DNA from 4 places in the Kitasatospora sp. NPDC030952 genome. Region 3 is predicted to be linked to each of the others. Evidence: riboswitches for the same ligand, from Rfam matches in the RefSeq annotation. Region 3 holds a riboswitch; each other region holds the start of a gene.
What was found. A riboswitch is a leader RNA that binds a small molecule or an ion and turns the genes downstream of it on or off. The one in region 3 is predicted to bind cyclic di-AMP.

Region 1: another riboswitch for cyclic di-AMP. It lies ahead of ACZ47G_RS29550 (glycoside hydrolase family 16 protein); the one in region 3 lies ahead of ACZ47G_RS18750 (transglycosylase family protein).
Region 2: another riboswitch for cyclic di-AMP. It lies ahead of ACZ47G_RS36460 (transglycosylase family protein); the one in region 3 lies ahead of ACZ47G_RS18750 (transglycosylase family protein).
Region 4: another riboswitch for cyclic di-AMP. It lies ahead of ACZ47G_RS28385 (NlpC/P60 family protein); the one in region 3 lies ahead of ACZ47G_RS18750 (transglycosylase family protein).

What each region holds. Positions count from the first base shown of each region.
Region 1 is NZ_JBVIFM010000020.1:132,518-137,573, reverse strand. It holds gene ACZ47G_RS29560 (alpha/beta hydrolase) at 1-1,016, shown strand, start outside; gene ACZ47G_RS29555 (phenolic acid decarboxylase) at 1,140-1,469, opposite strand; cyclic di-AMP (ydaO/yuaA leader) riboswitch at 2,031-2,149, shown strand; gene ACZ47G_RS29550 (glycoside hydrolase family 16 protein) at 2,171-3,481, shown strand; gene ACZ47G_RS29545 (IclR family transcriptional regulator) at 3,666-4,463, opposite strand; gene aceB (malate synthase A) at 4,665-5,056, shown strand, end outside.
Region 2 is NZ_JBVIFM010000034.1:12,625-17,680, reverse strand. It holds gene ACZ47G_RS36465 (LacI family DNA-binding transcriptional regulator) at 1-67, shown strand, start outside; gene ACZ47G_RS36460 (transglycosylase family protein) at 355-1,686, opposite strand; cyclic di-AMP (ydaO/yuaA leader) riboswitch at 1,694-1,856, opposite strand; gene ACZ47G_RS36455 (sirohydrochlorin chelatase family protein) at 2,355-3,299, opposite strand; gene ACZ47G_RS36450 (DUF397 domain-containing protein) at 3,855-4,118, shown strand; partial or broken gene ACZ47G_RS36445 (ATP-binding protein) at 4,499-4,969, opposite strand.
Region 3 is NZ_JBVIFM010000009.1:299,513-304,568, reverse strand. It holds gene eno (phosphopyruvate hydratase) at 1-887, opposite strand, end outside; gene ACZ47G_RS18750 (transglycosylase family protein) at 1,153-1,929, opposite strand; cyclic di-AMP (ydaO/yuaA leader) riboswitch at 1,931-2,100, opposite strand; gene ACZ47G_RS18745 (cytochrome P450 family protein) at 2,311-3,639, opposite strand; gene ACZ47G_RS18740 (SDR family NAD(P)-dependent oxidoreductase) at 3,997-4,434, shown strand; gene ACZ47G_RS18735 (nucleoside triphosphate pyrophosphohydrolase) at 4,500-5,056, opposite strand, start outside.
Region 4 is NZ_JBVIFM010000019.1:37,614-42,669, forward strand. It holds gene ACZ47G_RS28370 (hypothetical protein) at 145-408, shown strand; gene ACZ47G_RS28375 (NYN domain-containing protein) at 674-1,975, shown strand; gene ACZ47G_RS28380 (C40 family peptidase) at 2,177-3,211, shown strand; cyclic di-AMP (ydaO/yuaA leader) riboswitch at 3,548-3,702, shown strand; gene ACZ47G_RS28385 (NlpC/P60 family protein) at 3,713-4,831, shown strand.

The DNA.
Region 1 (5,056 bases), on a different contig from region 3:
TCGCGTTCTACAGCAGTTGGGACGATCTGCTGGGCACCGGCAGCACCGGCCCGGTGGTGATACACAACAAGGCGGACGCCTCCGGCCGCCTGCTGGTGGAGACCATAGGCCAGGCCTCGGTCAAGGGCGGCGGCGCGATGGGCCGTGAGCCGGGCCACTCCGGCGAGATCCGCAAGGTCCGGATCGACGGCAAGGTGAGCCGGCTGTCGACCGAGGGGTACGTCTACCTGCCGCCGCAGTACTTCCAGCCCGAGTACGCGCAGAGGCAGTTCCCGGCCGTGATCGTCAGCACCGGATTCCCAGGAATCGCCGAGAACCTGATCACCCGCTTCAACTACCCGGGTGCCGCGCTCAAGCTGCTGCAGGAGGGCCGGATGCAGCCGACCGTCATGGTGATGCTGCAGCCCTCGCCCGCCCTGCCGCAGGACACCGAGTGCGAGGACATCCCCGGCGGCGCCCAGTCGGACACCTACTTCACCAAGGACGTCACCTCGGCGATCCAGGCCAGCTACCGGGTCTCGTCCGACCCGCACGCCTGGGCCTTCATGGGCAACTCGACCGGCGGCTACTGCGCCGTCAAGATGGCCATGCGCCACCCGGACGTCTTCCCGACCGCCGTCGCCCTCTCCGGCTACTACGACGCCGCCGACGACCCGACCACCGGCGACCTCTTCGGCGGCAGCAAGCAGCGCCGCGACGAGGCCAACCTGATGTGGCGGCTGAAGAACCTGCCGCAGCCCGACATCTCGGTGCTGCTGGCCGGCACCAAGAAGGGCGACGGCAACTACAAGCCGGACACCGAGGCGTTCATCGACGCGGTGCACAGCCCGATGAAGGTCTCGTACAGCATGCTCGAGAACGGCGGCCACAACTTCGAGACCTGGAGCGCCCTGCTGCCGTCCTCGCTGGAGTGGCTGTCCCAGCACCTCAGGGTGCCGAACCAGCCGAACCAGCCGGGCGAGCCGAACGCCTCGGGCCAGCCGAACCAGCCGGGCCAGGCGAGCCAGACCGCCTGACGTCACCGCCGTCCGACGCCGTCCGACGTCATCTGAAGCCGTCCGACGCCGTCCGGAGAGAACACGCCGAACCCCCGGAGCCGAGGCCCCCGGGGGTTCGTGCGTGCTACGGGGCGGCGCCGGTCAGGCCACCCGCTCCAGCGTCCCGGTGTGCAGCTGGCCGACCCGGCCGCCCTCGCCCTCGAAGGTCCAGAAGGCCCGTACGGTCAGCGCGTTGAGGTCCATCACATGGCTGACGGTGATCCCGCTCTGCTCCGTCCAGCTGACGAAGTAGATCTCCGGTGCGACCTCGGCGACGTGCAGCCGCACGTCTTCCCACTGGCCGGCCGACTCGCCGAGGCCCTCCCAGCGCAGCCGAGTGCCGTCGGCCGAGTAGCTGTTGCGGAAGGCCGCGCCGTTGTCGGCCCGGAAGACGTAGGTACGGCCGGCGAAGGCGGGCAGGGACGCGGTCATGGTGGGGCGGGACCTCTTCTCGGGAGTGCGGGACGGACCGTGCGGTCGGGCTCGGTGCACTTGTGCACCGCGGAAAACGCCAGGGTTCCAATTTATCCGATCGGTCGGACTCGGGCGGCCCCACGCCACGGTACGGTCCGCCACCGTCACGCCGTCCACCGTGTGCTCCCGGCGCATGGGGCGCCGCCCGTACGGCGGTCCTACCGTCCACGCCCACGAGACGCACCACCCCCACGAGACCTCGCACCAGGCGCGCCCCCGCCGCGACCACCTGGAGCCGGCCTGGGTCGCCGGAGACCGAGGGCCAGGTGGCCGAGAGCCAGGTGGCCGACTGGCTCGGCTGATCGCCCGGCCACGGTCGCGAGGTTGATCAACTCGGCCACCACGGAGCGTCGTTGATCGACACCACTGTGAGCTGTGCGACAACCGGCCGGATCAGGTTGTCCGTTCACGGACGGCCTGCCTAGCCTGCATCCGTCGTCCGCTGTCGCGGACCCCGCCGCCGGGACGCCGAGTCCTGTCCACCCGCCGGCCGGCACTCGAGCACCACAGCGGACGGGAGCGGGGGAACCAAGGTCAGCGCCCGGTCCGTACGCATCAGCGTGCGGACCGTGGCTAGGGGTGAAGCCGCTCCACAGGCGGCCGGGCAACTGCAGCCCGAATCCGACAGCTCACCTCGCAGGCGTCGCAGAGGACCCCCCATGCACCAGCCTGCCGGGCGCCGTCGCGCCCCTCGCCACGCCCGTCCGACCCGCCGCGGCCGCAACGCCGCCCTCGCCGCCACCGGGGCGCTCGCGATCAGCGGCGCCGGCCTGCTCGGGCTGCCGTCCGTCGCCGGCGCCCAGGCCGCCACCGCCCCGACCGTGACCCAGGACCGGCTCGCTCCGGCCGCCATGGTCGCCGGCCGGGCCGCCACCGCCTCGCTGGCCCTGCACTCCTCGTCCTGCTTCACCGCCAAGACGGTCGGCGTCGGCGTCCGCGACGCGCGCGGCACCAACCTGGACTTCCCGGGGAACGCGACCAACGTGCAGATATGCCCGACCGGGCTCAACTTCACCAGCGGTGCGCGCACCCTGCCGGCCGGAACGTACACCCAGTTCGGCTTCTGGCAGGACTTCGGCGGCAGCTGGCACAACCTGCCCTCGCAGCAGCTGGTGGTCGCGGCCACCGGTACGTCCACGCCGACCCCGTCCCCGACGACGGCGCCCACCACGGCACCGACGGCGACGCCCACCACGACGCCCACCACGGCACCGACGGCGACGCCCACCACGACGCCGACCGCCACGGCCACCCCGACGACGCCCGCGCCGTCCTCCCCGATCGCCGGCAAGTCGCTGACCTGGTCCGACGAGTTCAACAGCCCGATCGACTGGGGGCAGCGCTGGGTCGGCGACAAGAGCACCGCGTACAAGTACGGGAACCACAACCCGGACGACAACAAGCTCGACTGGCTGAACAAGAACAACGTCACCGTCGCGAACGGCGTCGCCACCTTCACCGCCACCCCGGGCGGGCCCACCCTGGAGAACGGCCAGCAGTCCTGGAACACCGGCTTCCTGACCACCGAGGGCTCCACCGAGGGCTTCCAGGTCAAGACCGGCGACTACGCCGAGGCCCGGGTCAAGATGCCCTCGGGCGCCGGCGCCTGGCCTGCCCTGTGGACCTGGAAGAACGGCAACGGGGAGATCGACTCCTTCGAGTACCACCCGGACAACCCGAACCTGCTGGAGTTGACCAACCACATCAACCCGAGCAACCCCGAGTACTACACCGATGCCAAGGCCGTCGCCAAGGACCAGTGGGTCACCATCGGCACCTACTACGGCGCCAACTCGGTGGACTGGTACGTCAACGGCGTCAAGGTGTATTCGGACAACAAGGGCGTGGGCACCAACTTCTCGGCGTACCTGATCCTCAACCTCTCGGTGTGTGCCGGGAAGTACCACCCCGCGCCGCAGGGGACCGCCCCGATCACCATGGCCGCCGACTACGTCCGCGTCTACCGCTGACGGTAGCCGCCGGGCCCGCGTAGCCACCGGGCCCGGGTAGCCGCCGGGTCCGCGTAGCCCCCAGGACCAGCCGCTCTCATGGACCGGCAGCCGTTTCGACCACCGTGTGGTCGAAACGGCTGCCGGTTCTTGCGTTCAGGTCCCTGTGTTCAAGCCCATGCGTGGCAAGTGAGTTGACGACACGTCAGGGTGCCAGGACCTGTCCGAGCCGGGTCGCGATCTGCTGCATCACCGGCACCAGCGAGGACGCCCCCGTCTGCTCCTCCAGTGCCCGGATCCGGGCCTCCGGGCCGGACACCGATAGCGCGGTGGGCGTCGGCGCGCCCGGCACCGCGAGGGCGATGCAGCGGACGCCGATCTCCTGCTCCTGGTCGTCGACGACGTACCCGCGCTCGCGCGCCTCGGCGAGCTGGTCCATCAGCTCCTGCGGGTCGGTGAGGGTGTACTCGGTGTGCGCGGGCAGCGGGTTGGGGCCCAGGACCGCGCGCGCCTCGTCCTCCGGGAGCTGGGCGAGCAGGGCCTTGCCGACGCCGGTGCAGTGCGGCTGCACCCGCCGTCCGACCTCGGTGAACATCCGCATCGAGCGCCGCGACTGCACCTGTCCGACGTACACCACCTCGCCGCCCTCCAGTACCGCCAGGTTGGCGGTCTCGCCGGTGGCCTCCATCAGCTCGGCCAGGTACGGGCGGGCCCAGCTGCCGAGCAGTCGGCCGGCCGTCTCGCCGAGCCGGATCAGTCGGGGGCCGAGGGTGTAGCGGCGCGCGGTGTCCTGGCGGACATAGCCCTGCTGCACGAGGGTACGGACCAGTCGGTGGATGGTCGGCATCGGGAGACCGGAGCTGGTGGAAAGCTCACTGAGGGTGGCCACGCCGCCCGAGTCGGCCAGCGCCTCCAGGAGTTGGAAGGCGCGCTCGACGGACTGCACGCCGCCGCTCGCGCGGTCGGCGCCTGTCGTCGATGCTGTGTCGGGGGTCGCAACCACCGGCGTTCCCTTCGCTGTCGGGGAGGAGTAGAGTCCCGGCGATCTCTTCAACAAACCGTTGAAATTCTGTATCGCGGAAACTAGTCTCCACCTTACAGAATCGAACTCGCCGACAGGCGGGTAACGATCGAGGAAGTTCCCGAGGAGGCTCCCACCGGAGCTCCCTTCGCCAGGCTCAACCGTCTTAGGAGTGTCCTGCTCATGGCTGCAGATCAGGGGCCCGTCGGCGCCTCCCCCGCCGCTCCGGTCGTCACTGTCGCCGGTCCGCGCGTCCACCGGGCCGAGGAGGTGCTCACCCCGGAGGCGGTCGCCTTCGTCGTGGGCCTCCATCGCGCCTTCGAGGGTCGCCGACAGGAACTGCTGGCCAGGCGGAAGAGTCGACGCGCCGAGATCGCCCGCACCGGCACGCTGGACTTCCTCCCCGAGACCGCCGACGTCCGGGCCGGCGACTGGAAGGTCGCCGAGGCGCCGCGCGCCCTCCAGGACCGCCGGGTCGAGATCACCGGCCCCACCGACCGCAAGATGGTCATCAACGCCCTCAACTCCGGGGCGAGGATCTGGCTCGCCGACTTCGAGGACGCCACCTCCCCGAC
Region 2 (5,056 bases), on a different contig from region 3:
GCGTGGGGAGTTCATGTTCCAGCCGGAGCTGGTGATGCGGGGTTCCACGGGAGCCTGTGCGCGCTGAGGCCGGCGGGTGCCGTCCAACTGACGGGCCCCGGAGGGCGGTTGCTCTCCGGGGCCCGTCGGCGCGCGGGCGGGGTGGTCCGGCTGCTCAGCCCTCCTGGGCGGCCGGGCGGTCGGGCGCGTGGGTACGGCGAAGCCCCGGGGGAGCGACCAGACTCTCCCCGGGGCTGTCGGGTGACGGCGGCCGGCGGCCGGCGGCTGACGGATGACAGATGATGAAATCTGTTATCCGTCAGCTGTCATTCGTCAGCCGTGCGGTGCGCGGTGCGCGCGGTGCGCGCGGTGTCCTCAGACCCGGCCGGCGAAGTCCGGAGCCCAGTTGGCGATGGTCTGGAGGCGGACGCCCGAACTCGGGTTGGCGGCCTCGACGTACTGGCCGTTGCCGATGTAGATGGCGACGTGGTAGACGCCGGAGTCCTGGCCGTTGTTCGACCAGAACAGCAGGTCGCCCGGCTGTAGGCTGTCCAGCGAGACGTGGGTGCTGGCGGCGGCCTGGTCGGCGGCGACGCGCGGGATGTTGACGCCCGCGGCGCGCAGCGCGGCCTGGGTCAGGCCGGAGCAGTCCCAGCCGCCGTTGCCGGTGCCGCCGTAGACGTACGCCTGACCGACCTTCGACTGGGCGAAGGAGACGGCCGCGGCCATGCTGCCGGTGGCGGTCTGGGCCGGGGCCGGGGTCTGCGCCTGGGCGGCCGGCTTCGAGGCGGGCTTGGAAGCCGGCTTCGAGGCGGTGGACGTGCCCTGGTCGATCGGCTTGGCGTTCACGGCACCGCCGTTCGAGGCCTGGCCGGACTTCTTCGAGCGGTCGAACCAGGTGAAGTCCGAGCCGGACTTGGTGGCGGTGGAGGACTGGTCGGCCTGGGCCGAGCCGCCGTCACCGAAGGTCAGCTGCTGGCCCGGGTAGATGGTGTCCGGGCCGTCGGTCAGGGTGCTGCGGTTGAGGTCGTACAGCCGCTGCCAGCCGCCCTGGACGTTGTGCTTGGTGGCGATCGAGGACAGCCAGTCGCCGTCGACGACGGTGTAGCTGCCGCCCTGGGCCTGCGCCTGACGCTTCTGCGCCCAGCCGCCGTTGGCGGCGGAGTCGGCGGAGGAGGCGGAGTCACCGGAGGTCTGCGCCTGGTCCTGGACGGGCGCGGCCGGCTTGGCGGGCGTCGCCGCCTGGGCCGGAGCCTGGGCGGGCTTGGTGGCCGGCTTGGCGGCGGGCTTGGCGGCGGTGGAGCCGGCCGAGGTGTCGACCGCGGCGGCGGCGCCGCCCTGGGTCAGCCCGGCCTGCACCGAGCAGACCGGCCAGGCGCCGGGGCCCTGCGAGGCGAGGACCTTCTCGGCGACGGCGATCTGCTGGTCCTTGGTGGCCTGGTTGGCCTGCGGGGCGTACGCGGTACCGCCGAAGGCGGCCCAGGTGCTGGAGGTGAACTGCAGGCCGCCGAAGAAGCCGTTGCCGGTGTTGATGCTCCAGTTGCCGCTGCTCTCGCACTGGGCGACCTTGTCCCAGGTGGCGACGGAGGCGGCGTTGGCGGTGCCGGTGGTGAGGCAGGGGACGGTGAGGCCGACGCCGGCGACGCCGAGGGCGGCGATCACGCGACGGGTGCGGCTGGACAGGCGGTTGCCGTTGGAAGGCAGCATGAAGACGCGGTCCTCTCCCACGCCTGCGAGGTGAGCTGTCGGATTCGGGCTGGAGTTGCCCGGCCGCGCTGTGGGCGCGGCTTCACCCCTAGCCCTGGACCGTTCCGGAAAACGACCTAGGGCGACTTACCTGTGGTTCCCCCGCTCCTGCCGTGATGCGTTTTCGCGCTGCCAGGACATCCGACGGCAGGACTCGGCGTCGCGGATGAACTGGGTCCGTGTGGTCACGAACGGGGAGCACGTTATGCAGACTTAAGTTAAAACTGCAAATACCTGTGACGCGCATCACGGTTTAGTGGGAAACGTCAAATGGCTCGTAATTCATGATCGCAAATGATCGTTTTCTTGCAAATTCGCGATGGATTCCGATAACTGGCTTCGCCTCAGGAGTGAAGTGACGGAGCGTTGGAGCGCGACGGGGGCATGCCCGCGCGCCGGTGGAGCGGCAGTGAATCGAGCGCCGGACAACGCGCCGACAATTCATCGACAAATGGCACCAGAACGGACATTGCGTCGCATTGACCGCTTAACTCTCCTGTGGGGCGATCCGAACACGTCGAAAGGGCCCGGAACGCAGCCGTTCCGGGCCCTTCGGTGGTGCGGGTGCCGCGACGGGCGGTCGCGGGCTCTCCGGCGGGCGTTCCGCCAGGTCGTACGGGAGGTGGCCGTCAGCCCTCCAGGGGCCCTTCGGCGGCCGCGTGGGCGCGGCGGGAGCCCTCCCCGGCCCCGGCGGTGGCGGCGGCCTCCGCCTCGGCCAGCTCCTCCGCCGTCGGCGTGGGCAGCGCGGCCAGGTAGGTGGAGGCGATCAGCTGGCCGACCGTCGGGTACGCGCCCAGCGGCGCCGCCGACGGGCAGCCGGTCTCCTCGGCGGCCGTGGCGAGCAGCTCGGAGTCCGCCTCCGGGCCGATCACGAGCGGGGCCAGCGCGGGGCGCTGGGAGCCGGTCTCCTTGAGGTGGTTGACGGCGGCGGCGACCGAGCCGGGCACGTCGAGCGCCGCGGGGACGACCGGGACGGCCAGTCGGGCGGCCAGCAGGACGCCGGTGATCCCGGCCGCGGCGGCCGCTTCCTCGCCGCCGACGGTGGTCAGGACCACGCCGTCCGCGGCGGTCGCGATGGCGAACAGCCGGGCCCGGTCGGCCCGGGCCAGCCCGGCCTCGGACAGTCGCACGTGGACGGCCTCGGCCAGCAGCGGGTGCGGGCCCAGGGCGTCGGTGACGGTCGCGCCGTACTCGGCGGCGAGGGCGTGAAGCCCGGTCAGGAAGCCGTGCGGGCCGGGCACCAGCGGCACCACGACGGGCGTCGGCAGTCCGGCCTCGGCGGCCGCCGCCAGCAGCTCCGCGACGGTGCGCTCCTCGGCGCCCCCGGTGGTGGCGCCGTCGGTCGGGAGGTAGCCGACCGCGGCCTGGACGCCGGTGTGCTCACTGCGGACGATCGAGAGCAGTTCCTCGACGACCGAGCGGGACTCGGGCCCCGGGGTCGCGGGTACGGCGAGCACCAGGGCCGGCGAGCCGGTGCGGATCTCGGGGCGCTCGGGGCGGCGGTGGCGCCCCCGCGCACGGGAGCCTGGAGTGCGGACGGGCAGTGGCGCGCCCGGGATGGCTGCGGTGCTCATGCCGGAGATCGTAGGACATCTGCCCGTCAGGCCTGCAGTCGGCTGCCGTACGGGTTTCGGGTGGTCGTGGTGCGGAGGCCGTGTCCCTGCCGCGCCGGTCCGGAGTGTTTGCCTACAATCCGGACATTCCTCACCCAACCCCCGTTCGGACTCGCACGGTTGCCCAGACGTGCGCCGCGGGGCATCGCGTTGCACGAGAGGTGCGTGAGATGTCTCACAGTCGGAGGATGGACTGACGGAGGGTCACGAAAGTGCGACTCCCGGCATTCGAAGATCAACATTCAGCGGGGGGCCGCTCACGGCCGGTTATGGACAACCCGACGATTCCATCGGCTATGTCCGTTTACGTACCGTCAGGAGAAGGGTCCGTGAAGAGTTCGCGGCGACCGGTAAAAGGCCTCGTGCACCTGCAATGTCCCGTGCTGATGCACGTGCACTGCGGCTATCATCGCGTCAAGTGAGGCGTTGTGCCGGACCGGTACGGGGCCGGTCCGTTCGGCGGGTGCCGGGGGCGCCGCGCTGGACGACAACTCCGGAGCTCTTCGGGAGACTTCTATGCACGACTCGCAGGTAACGCACGGCTCGAACCACACCTACAACGGGATGGCCGCCGCAGACCTCAAGGGGGTGGTCTGGCAGAAGAGCCTGCACAGCAACTCCCAGGGCAACTGCGTCGAGTTCGCGGCCCTGCCGGGCGGCGACGTGGCGATGCGCAACTCGCGCTTCCCGGACGGTCCGGCGCTCATCTACACCCGGGCCGAGATCGCCGCGCTGCTGCTGGGCGCCAAGGACGGGGAGTTCGACCACCTGGCGGTCTGACCGGCCGCCGGGCCACCATCGGGGGGCCGTCGTGGGTGCTGACACCACGACGGCCTTTGTCTTTGTCCGGCGGCCCTGCTCGCGTCCGGACGGTCCCGCGGCGGGATGCGCCGGCCGTGCGGGATGTGCCGGCCGTACGGGACGTGAGGGCCGCAGGGAACGTGCCGGCCGTGCGGGACCGGGGCCTGGCTGAAGGGCCCGGGGTGTGGTCCTCCCGGGTCGCCCCTCGGTCGGCCGTGCGCCGTGCGGCGCTAGGCCGAGCGCCGGTGCCGTCCACCGACGTCGACTCGTCCGTCGAGCGCGTGACCGTCGAGTCCGGTGCCGTCGAGCCGACTGCCGCCCAGGCCGCCGCAGTCGAGTCCGCTGCCGCCGGCCGGCTCCGCCTCGAACATGGCCCAGACCACCTTGCCGCTGCCCAGCGGGTGCCAGCCCCAGGAGTGGCTGAACGACTCCACCAGGTGCAGCCCGCGGCCGGATTCGGCGACGAAGTCCGCCTCCCGGGCCACCGGGCCGGTGCTGCTCGGATCGCTCACCGCGCAGACCACCTGGGGTGCGCGGTGCACCAGGCTTATTCGGATCGGCAGTCGCCCCTCCGGGGTCGGCTGTGTGGGAAAGTCGTACTCGCCCAGGGCGCCGCCCGACGGGTCGGGCCGTGCGCCGATCGCATGCCGGAGCGCGTTGGTGACGAGTTCCGAGGCCACCAGTGCGACATCGTCGAACAGCTCCATCAGGCCCCAGCGCTGGAGAGCGGTCCGGGCGAAGTCGCGAGCGGATCTCACGGCTTCGAAGCGAGGAGCGAGCGTACAGGTGACCACATGTGGGTCAACTGCCAAAGCCGTACCGGTGCTCATGAAGAGCTCCTCCCATAAGGGGGCGGACACGGCTGGACCCGCCGGGGTCATGCCGGTCACCTCCGACTCGCTCGGCCGCTCGGCCGC
Region 3 (5,056 bases):
GCCTTCCAGCCCTCCCAGTCCGACTCGTCCAGCGGGTCCTCGATGGAGACCAGCGGGTAGGCGGCGACCAGCTCGGCGTAGTACTCGATGAGCTCGGCGGCCGACAGGGCCTTGCCCTCGAACTGGTAGGCGCCGTCCTGGTAGAACTCGGAGGCGGCGACGTCCAGGGCCAGCGCGATGTCACGCCCGGGCACGTAGCCGGCCTTCTGGATGGCCTCGGTGATGAGGTCCAGGGCCTCGCGGTTGCTGTCCAGGTTCGGCGCGAAGCCGCCCTCGTCGCCGAGGCCGGTGGACAGGCCGCGCTCCTTCAGCACGCCCTTGAGGGTGTGGTAGACCTCGACGCCCCAGCGGACGGCCTCGGAGAAGGACTCCGCGCCGATCGGGGCGATCATGAACTCCTGGATGTCGACGTTGGAGTCCGCGTGGGAGCCACCGTTGAGGATGTTCATCATCGGGACCGGCAGGACGTGCGCGTTCGGGCCGCCCAGGTAGCGGAACAGCGGCAGGTCGCTGGCCTCGGAGGCGGCGTGCGCGACGGCCAGCGAGACGCCCAGGATGGCGTTGGCGCCGAGCGAGGACTTGTCCGGGGTGGCGTCCAGGTCGAGCATGGCCTGGTCGATCAGGCGCTGCTCGGTGGCGTCGTAGCCGACCAGCTCCGGGCCGATCTGCTCGATGACGGCCAGGACGGCCTTCTCCACGCCCTTGCCGAAGTAGCGGTTCTTGTCACCGTCGCGCAGCTCCAGCGCCTCGAAGGCGCCGGTCGAGGCGCCCGACGGAACAGCGGCACGACCCGTGCTGCCGTCGTCGAGGCCGACCTCGACCTCGACCGTGGGGTTGCCGCGGGAGTCGAGGATTTCGCGGGCTACGACGACATCGATGGACGGCACGAAGCATCTCCTTGCGGAAGCAGGGTCCGGCTGACGGTGGTGCCGGTCGGCCGGAGGATTGCGGAGTCGTTACGACCAGAGCCTAACCGCCCGGGCTCCCGGGACCACGTCGACCTCGACTCCGTCTCAGCGTGTGGCCCCGCTACCCACCGGTAGTTCACCTGCCCGACCCGACGTGTCCCACCATCACGGACGAACGCGGACGAAGGGGGCCGCCGGGCGCGGCCCCCTCCTCCGTTCGACTTCCGGAGCCGTGCGGAACGGCTCAGCCGAGGTGCAGCACCTGGCCGGGCAGGATCAGGTTCGGGTCGCCGCCGACCGTGCCGCGGTTGCCGTCGTACAGCGCCTGCCAGCCGCCGGACACGCCCTGGGCGGCGGCGATCGTCGACAGCGTGTCGCCGGAGCGGACGGTGTAGTCGTGGCCGGTCTGGGCGGACGGGGCCTGGGCGGCGCGCGGGGCGGCGTGCTTCGGCGTGTACTGCTGCACCGGCTGCTCGGCGGGCCGCTCGGCCTGCTTCGGCGCGGCGTGCTTCGGGGCGTACTGCTGGACGGGCTTCGCGGCGGGCTTGGCGGCCTGCGACTTGGCGGCCTGGGGCTGGGCCTTCTGCTTCGGCGCGGACTGCGGCTTGGCGTCCGAGGAGGTGTCCACGGCCGCCGGGGCGCCGCCCTTGCTCAGGCCGGCCTTGACGGAGCAGACCGGCCAGGCACCCGGGCCCTGCGAGGCGAGCACCTTCTCGGCGACCGAGATCTGCTGCGCCCGGCTGGCCTGGTTGGCCTGCGCCGCGTACGCGGTGCCGCCGTACGCCTTCCAGGTGCTGGGGGTGAACTGCAGGCCGCCGGAGAAGCCGTTGCCGGTGTTGATGCTCCAGTTGCCGCCGCTCTCGCACTGGGCGACGGAGTCCCAGGCGGAGGCCGGGGCGGCGGAGGCTCCGGTGGCGGTGAGGAGCGGCAGCGCGAGTCCGACGCCGGCCACACCGGCGACGGCGATGGCCTTCTCGGCCTGGGTGCGACGACGATGACGGCCAGTTCCAACGAGCAGCATGAAGGTCCCTCTCCGCACGCCTGCGAGGTGAGCTGTCGGGTTCGGACCGGGAGGTGGCCCGGCCGCCGTCGACGGAAACGATTCCGCTCGGGCGGCTTCACCCCAAGCCGTGGGGAGACGGCAACAAACCTGGGTCCCCCGCCCCTGCCCAGGGTCTGGTCGATTTCCCGTCGCGCGGCGGGCAGGATTCGGCGTTCCGCGCACGGGGTCCGCAGCTGCGAACTCCAGGGAGACTAGACAGATCCTCAGACCAATCACAAGCTCATATCACCGATATCACACAAGAATTACGGCGCGTGCTCGATCGCCTACCAACAGCGGGGCTTTGTCCGGTTTGATGCGCGTTCACACCGCCACTGCAGCCCGCTCGACGACGTCCCGTCAGCGTGTCGGGGCCTCAGGACGGGTGTGCGGGGAGCGGGCCTCCGGGCTGAATTCGACCGGAAGTTCGCGCAATCCGCGCATGATCAGGCCACCTCGCCAGCGCAGGTCCTCCGGGCTCCCGGCCAGCCGCAGATCGGGCAGCCGGGAGAGCAGCGTGGCCAGCGCGGCCCGCCCCTCCAGCCGGGCCAGCGGGGCGCCGATGCAGTAGTGGATGCCGTGCCCGAACCCCAGGTGGGGATTGTCGCTCCGGGCCAGGTCGAGGGTGTTCTCGTCGGCGAACCGGGCCGGGTCGCGGTCCGCCGCCGCCAACACCACCAGCACCGGGTCGCCGACCGGGATGTCCACCCCGCCGATGGTCAGCGGCCGGGTCGCGAACCGCCAGGTCGCCAGCTCCACCGGCCCGTCGTAGCGCAGGAGTTCCTCGATCCCGGTCTCCAGCAGCCCGGTCTCGCCCCGGGCCACCGACTCCTGCAGCAGGCGGCGCTGCTCCGGGTTGCGCAGCAGCGCGTAGGTGCCGTTGCCGATCAGGTTCACGGTGGTCTCGAAGCCCGCGAAGAGGAGGATGAACGCCATCGCGGCGGCCTCGTTCTCGGTGAGGTGCTCGCCGTGGTCGCTCGCCCGGATCAGCCCGGAGATCAGGTCGTCGCCGAGGTCCGCCCGCTTGCGGTGGATCAGCTCCAGCAGGTACGCCCGCATCCGCCTCACCGCCCGCCCCACACCGCCGCGTTGGCCGCCGCCTTGCCCCGGCTTCGTGTGTCGCAGCATCATCCCGGCCCAGTCCCGGAAGTCGTCCTGGTCCTCGGCCGGCACGCCCAGCATGTCGCAGATCGCGTAGATGGGGAGCGGGAAGGCGAACTCGTGGATCAGGTCCGCCGATCCGCGCTGGGCGAAGCCGTCGATCAGCCGGTCGGTCAACTGCTGCACCCGCGGCTCGAACTCGGCCACCCGGCGCGGGGTGAACGCCTTCGACACCAGGCGGCGCAGCCGGGTGTGGTCCGGCGGGTCGATGTTCAGCAGGTGGGTCATCAGGTCCGCCTGCCGCTCCCCCGGGATGCCCACCCGGCCGGTGCGGTGCGCCTGCTCGCTGTGGTGCGCCGGGTTCTTCGACAGCCGGCCGTCCGCCAGCGCCTGCCGGGCGTCCGCGTACCTGGTCACCAGCCAGGCCTCCACGCCGCTCGGCAGGGTGGTGCGGTGCACCGGGGCGTGCTCGCGCAGCCAGGCGTAGGCGGGGTACGGGTCGGCGGCGAACTCCCAGGTGAAGAGCTCCGGGGCGGGCTGCGGTTCGGGCTGGGCGGCGGGCCGGGGGCCCTCGGGCTGAGCTGGCATGCGTCGACCGTAACCGCTGGACCGGACCGGGCCGGACGGGCGCCTGGGCGGCCACCGGGAAGTCACCGGTTCGTCCGTCGCCGGCGAGCGGCGGGTGAGCGGTGCGCGAGCGGCGGGTGAGCGGTGCGCGAGGGACGGGTGAGCGGTGCGCGACGGGTGCGGGAGGGGTGCACCAACACTCCGTGGACGGCCCGTGGACGGTCAGTGGACAGCCCTTGGACAGCTCTTGGCCCGGTGGCAGGCGTGAGCCTGGTCACCTGCGGGGTAATCCCTGTTGCGGAGGGTCAGGACGTGCCTACGATCCTCCGCAGTACGCGTGGGCGCCGGTGCGGTGTCGCCCACAGGGAGGAGCAGGCCATGCGGGTCAGCGGAGCAGTCGTCGTCATCGCGGTGCTCGACGGCGGTTCAGGAGCCGACCTCGCCCGCGGGTTCACCGCGGCCGGCGCCGCCGGGATGCTGATCGCCGACCAGCACGCCGGAGTCGCCGAGGACCTCGCCGCCGAACTCGACCGGCCCGGCTGCCCGGTGGTCGGCGTCGGCGGTGACATCCGCCGGCCCAGCGACGTCGCCGCCCTGGTCGACACCGCCGAGAAGCACCTCGGGCCGATCGACCTCTTCTGCGTCGCCGGCCCCAAGGGCGAGCGGATCGTCTCCCTCGCCGACCTGCCCGACCACCTCGACCTGGAGCGGCTCGCCGAACTGGTCGCCCTGGTCGGCGAGGCCATCGGCGAGGTCGTGCCGCCGCAGCGGCGCCCCGCCGAACACACCACCGGGCACACCGCAACGGCGGCCTGAACGACCGCTCCGGCCCGTCCGGACAGGCCGGACAGGCCGGACAGGCCGGACAGGCCGGACAGGGCCTACTCCGGCTTGAGCCCCTCGGCCGCGCGCACCGCGTCCCGGTAGCCGCGCGCGGCCGAGCGCAGCGCCGCGTCCACGTCCACCCCCGCGTCGTGCGCCCGCTGCGCCACCGCCAGCAGCAGCCGGCCCGCCGACTCCGCGGTCAGCTCCTCCGGCAGCCGGTACGGCTCGTCCGGCACCTCGGTGAAGCCCGCCCGGCGCACCCGGGACACCAGCTTCGCCGCGTACGCCAGCGCCGGCAGCCCGGCCGGCACGCCGTCCAGGACGGACTCCCGGTCCGCCTTCTCGGCCGCCTTCAGCTGCTCCCAGTTCGCCTCCACCTCGGCGGCGCCGTCGGCTTCGACGTCCCCGAACACGTGCGGGTGCCGGTACACCAGCTTCTCTACAATGTCCCCGGCCACGTCGTCCACGGTGAACGGCTCGGTCGGGTGCTCCTCGGCGATCCGGGCGTGGAAGAACACCTGCAGCAGGACGTCGCCCAACTCCTCGCGCAGCGCGTCCCGGTCCCCCTCCTCGATCGCCTCGACCAGCTCGTAGGCCTCCTCGACCAGGTACT
Region 4 (5,056 bases), on a different contig from region 3:
CTCCGGTCGTCTCGGCTGACCGGTGGTCCTGATGGTTGCCCCAGGCAATAGGCTTGGGCCGGGCAATCCCGCCTCCCGCCGCCGACGCCGGGGCTCCGGGGGGAGCGCCTAGCCCACCCAGGGAACCAGCCGAGAGGATCCCCGATGACCGTCCCCGCCCTGACCGCCGAGACGCGCTGGCGCTGCACGCTGTGCGGCAACCTCACCCGCTTCGACGTGACCCGCACCGCGCGGGTGACCGAGTTCCTGCACTTCGACCTGGCCGGCGAGTCCAAGGTCGAGGAGACCGAGGTGCACAGCGAGGCGATCGAGTCGGTGCGCTGCCGCTGGTGCAACGCGGTGGACCAGGTCGAGCTGGTGGCCCGCCCGGGCGCCGAGGGTGCGGAGGCCCCCGCCGCGCAGGGCTGACCCCTCCGGTGCGGCGGGCGGTGCGCGACGCGGCCGTCCACCGCACGGGACAATACAGACAAGACGCACGGAGCGTGACGACAGGGGCGGCCGCGGCCGCACCCGCTGGACCAGGATCGGAGCCGAGGACGTGGTGGACGCAGCGAGGGAGCCCGGCGAACCGCAGGGGCTTCAGCCCGCTGCGCAGGCACCGCAGCCGGCCGCCGGGACGGTCCCGTCCGAGACCCCCGCCCCGGGTGCCGCGGCGGAGCGTACGGCTGAGAAGCTGGACCGGCCGCTGCCCGAGGGCGTGCGCCGGCGGGTGGTCGGGCTGGCCTCGGACGCGCTGGGCGGGCTGCCGCCCGGGGAACTGCCGCAGAGCCTGCGTCAGTACGCCAAGTTCACCCCCGCGCGGCGGGCCAAGTACGCGGCCACCGCGCTGGCGGCGGCGCTGGAGTCCGAGCCGGCCTTCCGGGTGCGGATAGCGGAGCGGCTGCGGCTGGGCCAGCCGGACCTGGTGAAGGCGCTGGAGTCGGGCACCGTCCCCGGCGCCGCCGATCCGATGGACGTCGCGGCCGCCGCCTACCTGGTGCGGTCGGCGGGCTGGAGCCGGCTGGTCGCCGAGGCCGGCGAGGAGGCCGAGCGGGCCGGCGCCGAGGACGCGGTGGCGGAGGCCTCCCGGCTGGTGGAGAAGCTGCAGGCCGAGCTGGCCGAGGTGCGGGCCGCCGCCCGGGCGGACCTGGACCGCCAGCGCGCGGAGTTCGAGGGCGTCCGGCGGGAGGCCGAGTCGCTGCGCAAGAAGGTGCGGTCGCTGGAGAGCGACACCCGCCGGGCGCAGGCCGAGACCCGGCGGGTGGCCGGCGAGCTGGAGGCCGCCAGGGCGCAGGCCGCGGGCGAGCGCAGTGCGGCCGAGAGCGAGGCGCGGCGGCTGCGGCACCGGGTGTCCGAGCTGGAGAACGCGGCCGAGCAGGGCCGCCGCTCGGCCCGGGAGGGGCGCAGCGTCGAGGACATGCGGCTGCGGCTGCTGCTGGACACCGTGCTGCAGTCGGCTCAGGGGCTGCAGCGCGAGCTGGCGCTGCCGGTCTCCCAGATCCGCCCGGCGGACCTGGTGGAGGCGGTGGTGCCGGGGGCGGCCTCGCCGCACGACGTGGCCCGGCGCGGCCTGGCCGACGACGACCCGGCGCTGCTGGACCAGCTGCTGGCGATCCCCCAGGTGCACCTGGTGGTGGACGGCTACAACGTGACCAAGACCGGGTACCCGACGTTGCCGCTGGAGCAGCAGCGGATCCGGCTGCTGGGCGGGCTGGCGATGCTGGCCCAGCGCACCCAGGCGGAGGTCACCTGTGTGTTCGACGGGCAGGACCTGGACGTCCCGGTCATCATGGCGCCACCGCGCGGGGTGCGGGTACGGTTCAGTCGGACCGGCGAGACCGCGGACGAGTTGATCCGCCGTCTGGTCCGGGCCGAGCCGCAGGGCCGTCCGGTGGTGGTGGTCTCCACCGACCGGGAGGTCGCGGACGGCGTGCGGAAGGCGGGCGCGCGCCCGGTGGCCTCGGTGCTGCTGCTGAACCGGCTGGCCCGGCCCTGACCAGCGGCCCGGGCGGCGTGACAGCAGGTCAGTGCCGTCGTCGGGCAGGTGTGCGGATCCGGTGAAGTCAGTGCGAGAACCGGAGTTCACGCCTTCGGGGGAGTGGCAAAACGGGTAGATCTTCACTAGGGTCTGGCGTCAAACCTATTTTCCGGTATCTCACCCGAACAGGTGAGTCCGTTGGAAGAAGGAGCGGGTCCCTTGGCCTCCCACCGCCGTCCCAAGCAGCCGAGCCGCGCGCGGGTCTCCGTGCTCACCGCGGCCGCTGCGACCGCGGTCGCCCTCTCCGCCCAGGTGGCCGCGCACGCCGCGCCGCAGCCGAACACCAGCGACGTCAAGGCGCAGATCGACCAGCTCCAGCAGGAGCAGGAGCAGGCGGCGGAGAAGTACAACGGCGCCAAGGAGCGCGCGGACCAGCTCCGCAAGCAGGCCGACCAGCTGCAGGACCAGGTGGCCCGCAGCCAGGACCAGATGAGCCAGCTGCAGACCGGCCTGGCCCAGGTCGCCGGCGAGCAGTACCGCACCGGCGGGATCGACCCGTCCGTCCAGCTGATGCTCTCCTCGGACCCGTCGGGCTACCTGGAGAAGGCGTCGAGCGTCCAGCAGGCCAGCACCACCCAGACCGAGGCGCTCAAGGGCCTGCTTGACCAGCAGCGCCGGCTGGACCAGGAGAAGAGCGAGGCGGCCGCCGTGCTGGCCTCGCTGGACTCCACCACCAAGGACCTGAACCAGGCCAAGACGGACGTCAACACCAAGCTGAAGACCGCCCAGGACCTGCTGAACTCGCTCAGCGCCGCCGACCGTGCCGCGCTGAAGGCCCAGCAGCAGCAGGACGACCGCGCCTCGCGCGGCGCCGACCGGGTCGACCTCAGCAGTCTTCCGCCGGCCAGCGGCTACGCGGCCGTGGCCGTCGCCAAGGCGATGAGCAAGCAGGGTTCGCCGTACGTGTGGGGCGCCACCGGGCCGAGCACCTTCGACTGCTCGGGTCTGATGGTCTGGGCGTACGGCCAGGCCGGCGTCTCGCTGCCGCGCACCTCGCAGGAGCAGGGCCACATCGGGACCGCCGTGACGCTGTCCACCGCCCAGCCCGGGGACCTGGTGATCTACGGCGGCGACATGCACCACGTCGCGATGTACATCGGCAACGGCATGGTGGTCCACGCGCCGCACACCGGTGACGTGGTGAAGGTGATGAAGGCCGACGCGATGCCGATCAACACGATCCGCCGGATCTGACGAGCCGACACGCCCGAAGGGCCGGCTCCGGCCCTGTGATCCGCGCCACCTCCCGAGGGGGGTGGCGCTTCGGGTTCGCCCGCCTCAGTGCCGATCGGTGAGAGTCGATCAGCTTTGCGTGCGGCGGCGATCACCATCAGTCATTTTCACAAAAGAACATGGGTGATCTTCCGTCTTTTTTCTGACAAGGATTTGAACGGATCACGGTTCAGTTACTAGGGTCGTGCCTCGAACCACCGCACTGTCGATCACCCAGCCTGGGTGGCGGCGGTGGTTACCGTCGAGTTCGCGAAACAGCGGGGCAGGTCGAAGCGACTGCCCGACAGGGGAGCCCAGTAGTCGGGGGCGCTGCGGAGCGGAGCCGGGGAACCACGTTCCTCCGGGGTGAATCGGCGCCAGGTCGGCCGCAGGTGAGGCCGGTGAGGCGCCGTAGGGCATGCTTCCGGCCCGAACCCGTCAGCTCACCCGGTAGGCGGATGTAGGAAGAAGGAGTCCGCCTTCGTGGCGTCCCATCGTCGTCCCAAGCCCGCCAGTCGCGCCCGTGTCTCGATCCTGACCGGTTTCGCCGCCGCCGCCGTCGCGCTCTCCGCGCAGACCGGCGCGCACGCCGACCCGCAGCCGACCAAGGACCAGGTCAAGGAGCAGGTCGACCAGCTCAACGAGCAGGCCGAGCAGGCGACCGAGAAGTACAACGCCGCCCAGGAGAAGCAGCAGGAGCTGGAGAAGCAGGTCTCCGGCATGCAGGACCAGGTGGCCCGGCAGCAGGCTCAGGTGACCGACCTGCAGGGCGGCCTCGCCGAGATCGCGGGCGAGCAGTACCGCAACGGTGGGATATCCCCGACCGTCCAGCTGATGCTCTCCTCCAGCCCGGACAACTTCCTGAACCAGGCCGGTGCGCTCAACCAGGCCGGCAGCACCCAGAAGAACCAGCTGAAGCAGCTCCAGGACCAGCAGCGCAAGCTGGACCAGGACCGCACCGAGGCCCAGAGCAAGCTCGGCGAGCTGGAAGCCACCACCACGCAGCTGAAGGCCTCCAAGGACGAGGTCCAGAACAAGCTGAAGGCCGCCCAGGACCTGCTCAACACGCTGACCGAGCAGGAGCGCCAGGCGCTCAAGGCGGCCGAGGACAAGGCCGCCGCCGACGCCAAGGCCAAGGCGGACGCCGCCGCGAAGGCCAGCCAGCCGGCCGATCGCGCCTCGCGCGACAGCAGCCGCAGCGACCTCGGCTCGGGCGCCGCGGCCGCGCCGGTCAAGGTCGCCCCGGGCAGCTCGCACGGCGCGGCCGCGCTGGCCGCCGCCGCCACCAAGGTCGGCAGCCCGTACGTCTGGGGCGCCACCGGCCCCGGCTCCTTCGACTGCTCCGGCCTGATGGTCTGGGCGTTCAACCAGGCCGGTGTGTCGCTGCCGCGCACCTCCCAGGAGCAGGCCGGCGCCGGCACCCGGATCGGCTCGGACATCTCCCAGGCCCAGCCCGGCGACATGCTGATCTTCTACGGCGACGCCCACCACGTCGGCATCTACGCGGGCAACGGCCAGGTGCTGCACGCGCCCAAGCCGGGTGCGTCGGTCCGCTACGAGGCCGTCTCCAACATGCCGCTGGCCTCCATCGTCCGGGTCTGATCCCCGCTCGAAGGTTCACGGGCCCGGTCCTCCGTCACGGAGGGCCGGGCCTGCGGCTTTTCCGGCTGCTCGGCCTGGTGTCCGAATAGGGGTCAAATATTCGGGTCGGTAGGGGTTTGGACTCACTTGCCCGGACTCGCTAACGTCTGCCACCGGACTCCCGCTCGACGGCCGCCCAGCAGGGCGCGGCCGCGGGGCCGCGCCGCAGGAATGGAGCCGCTGCCG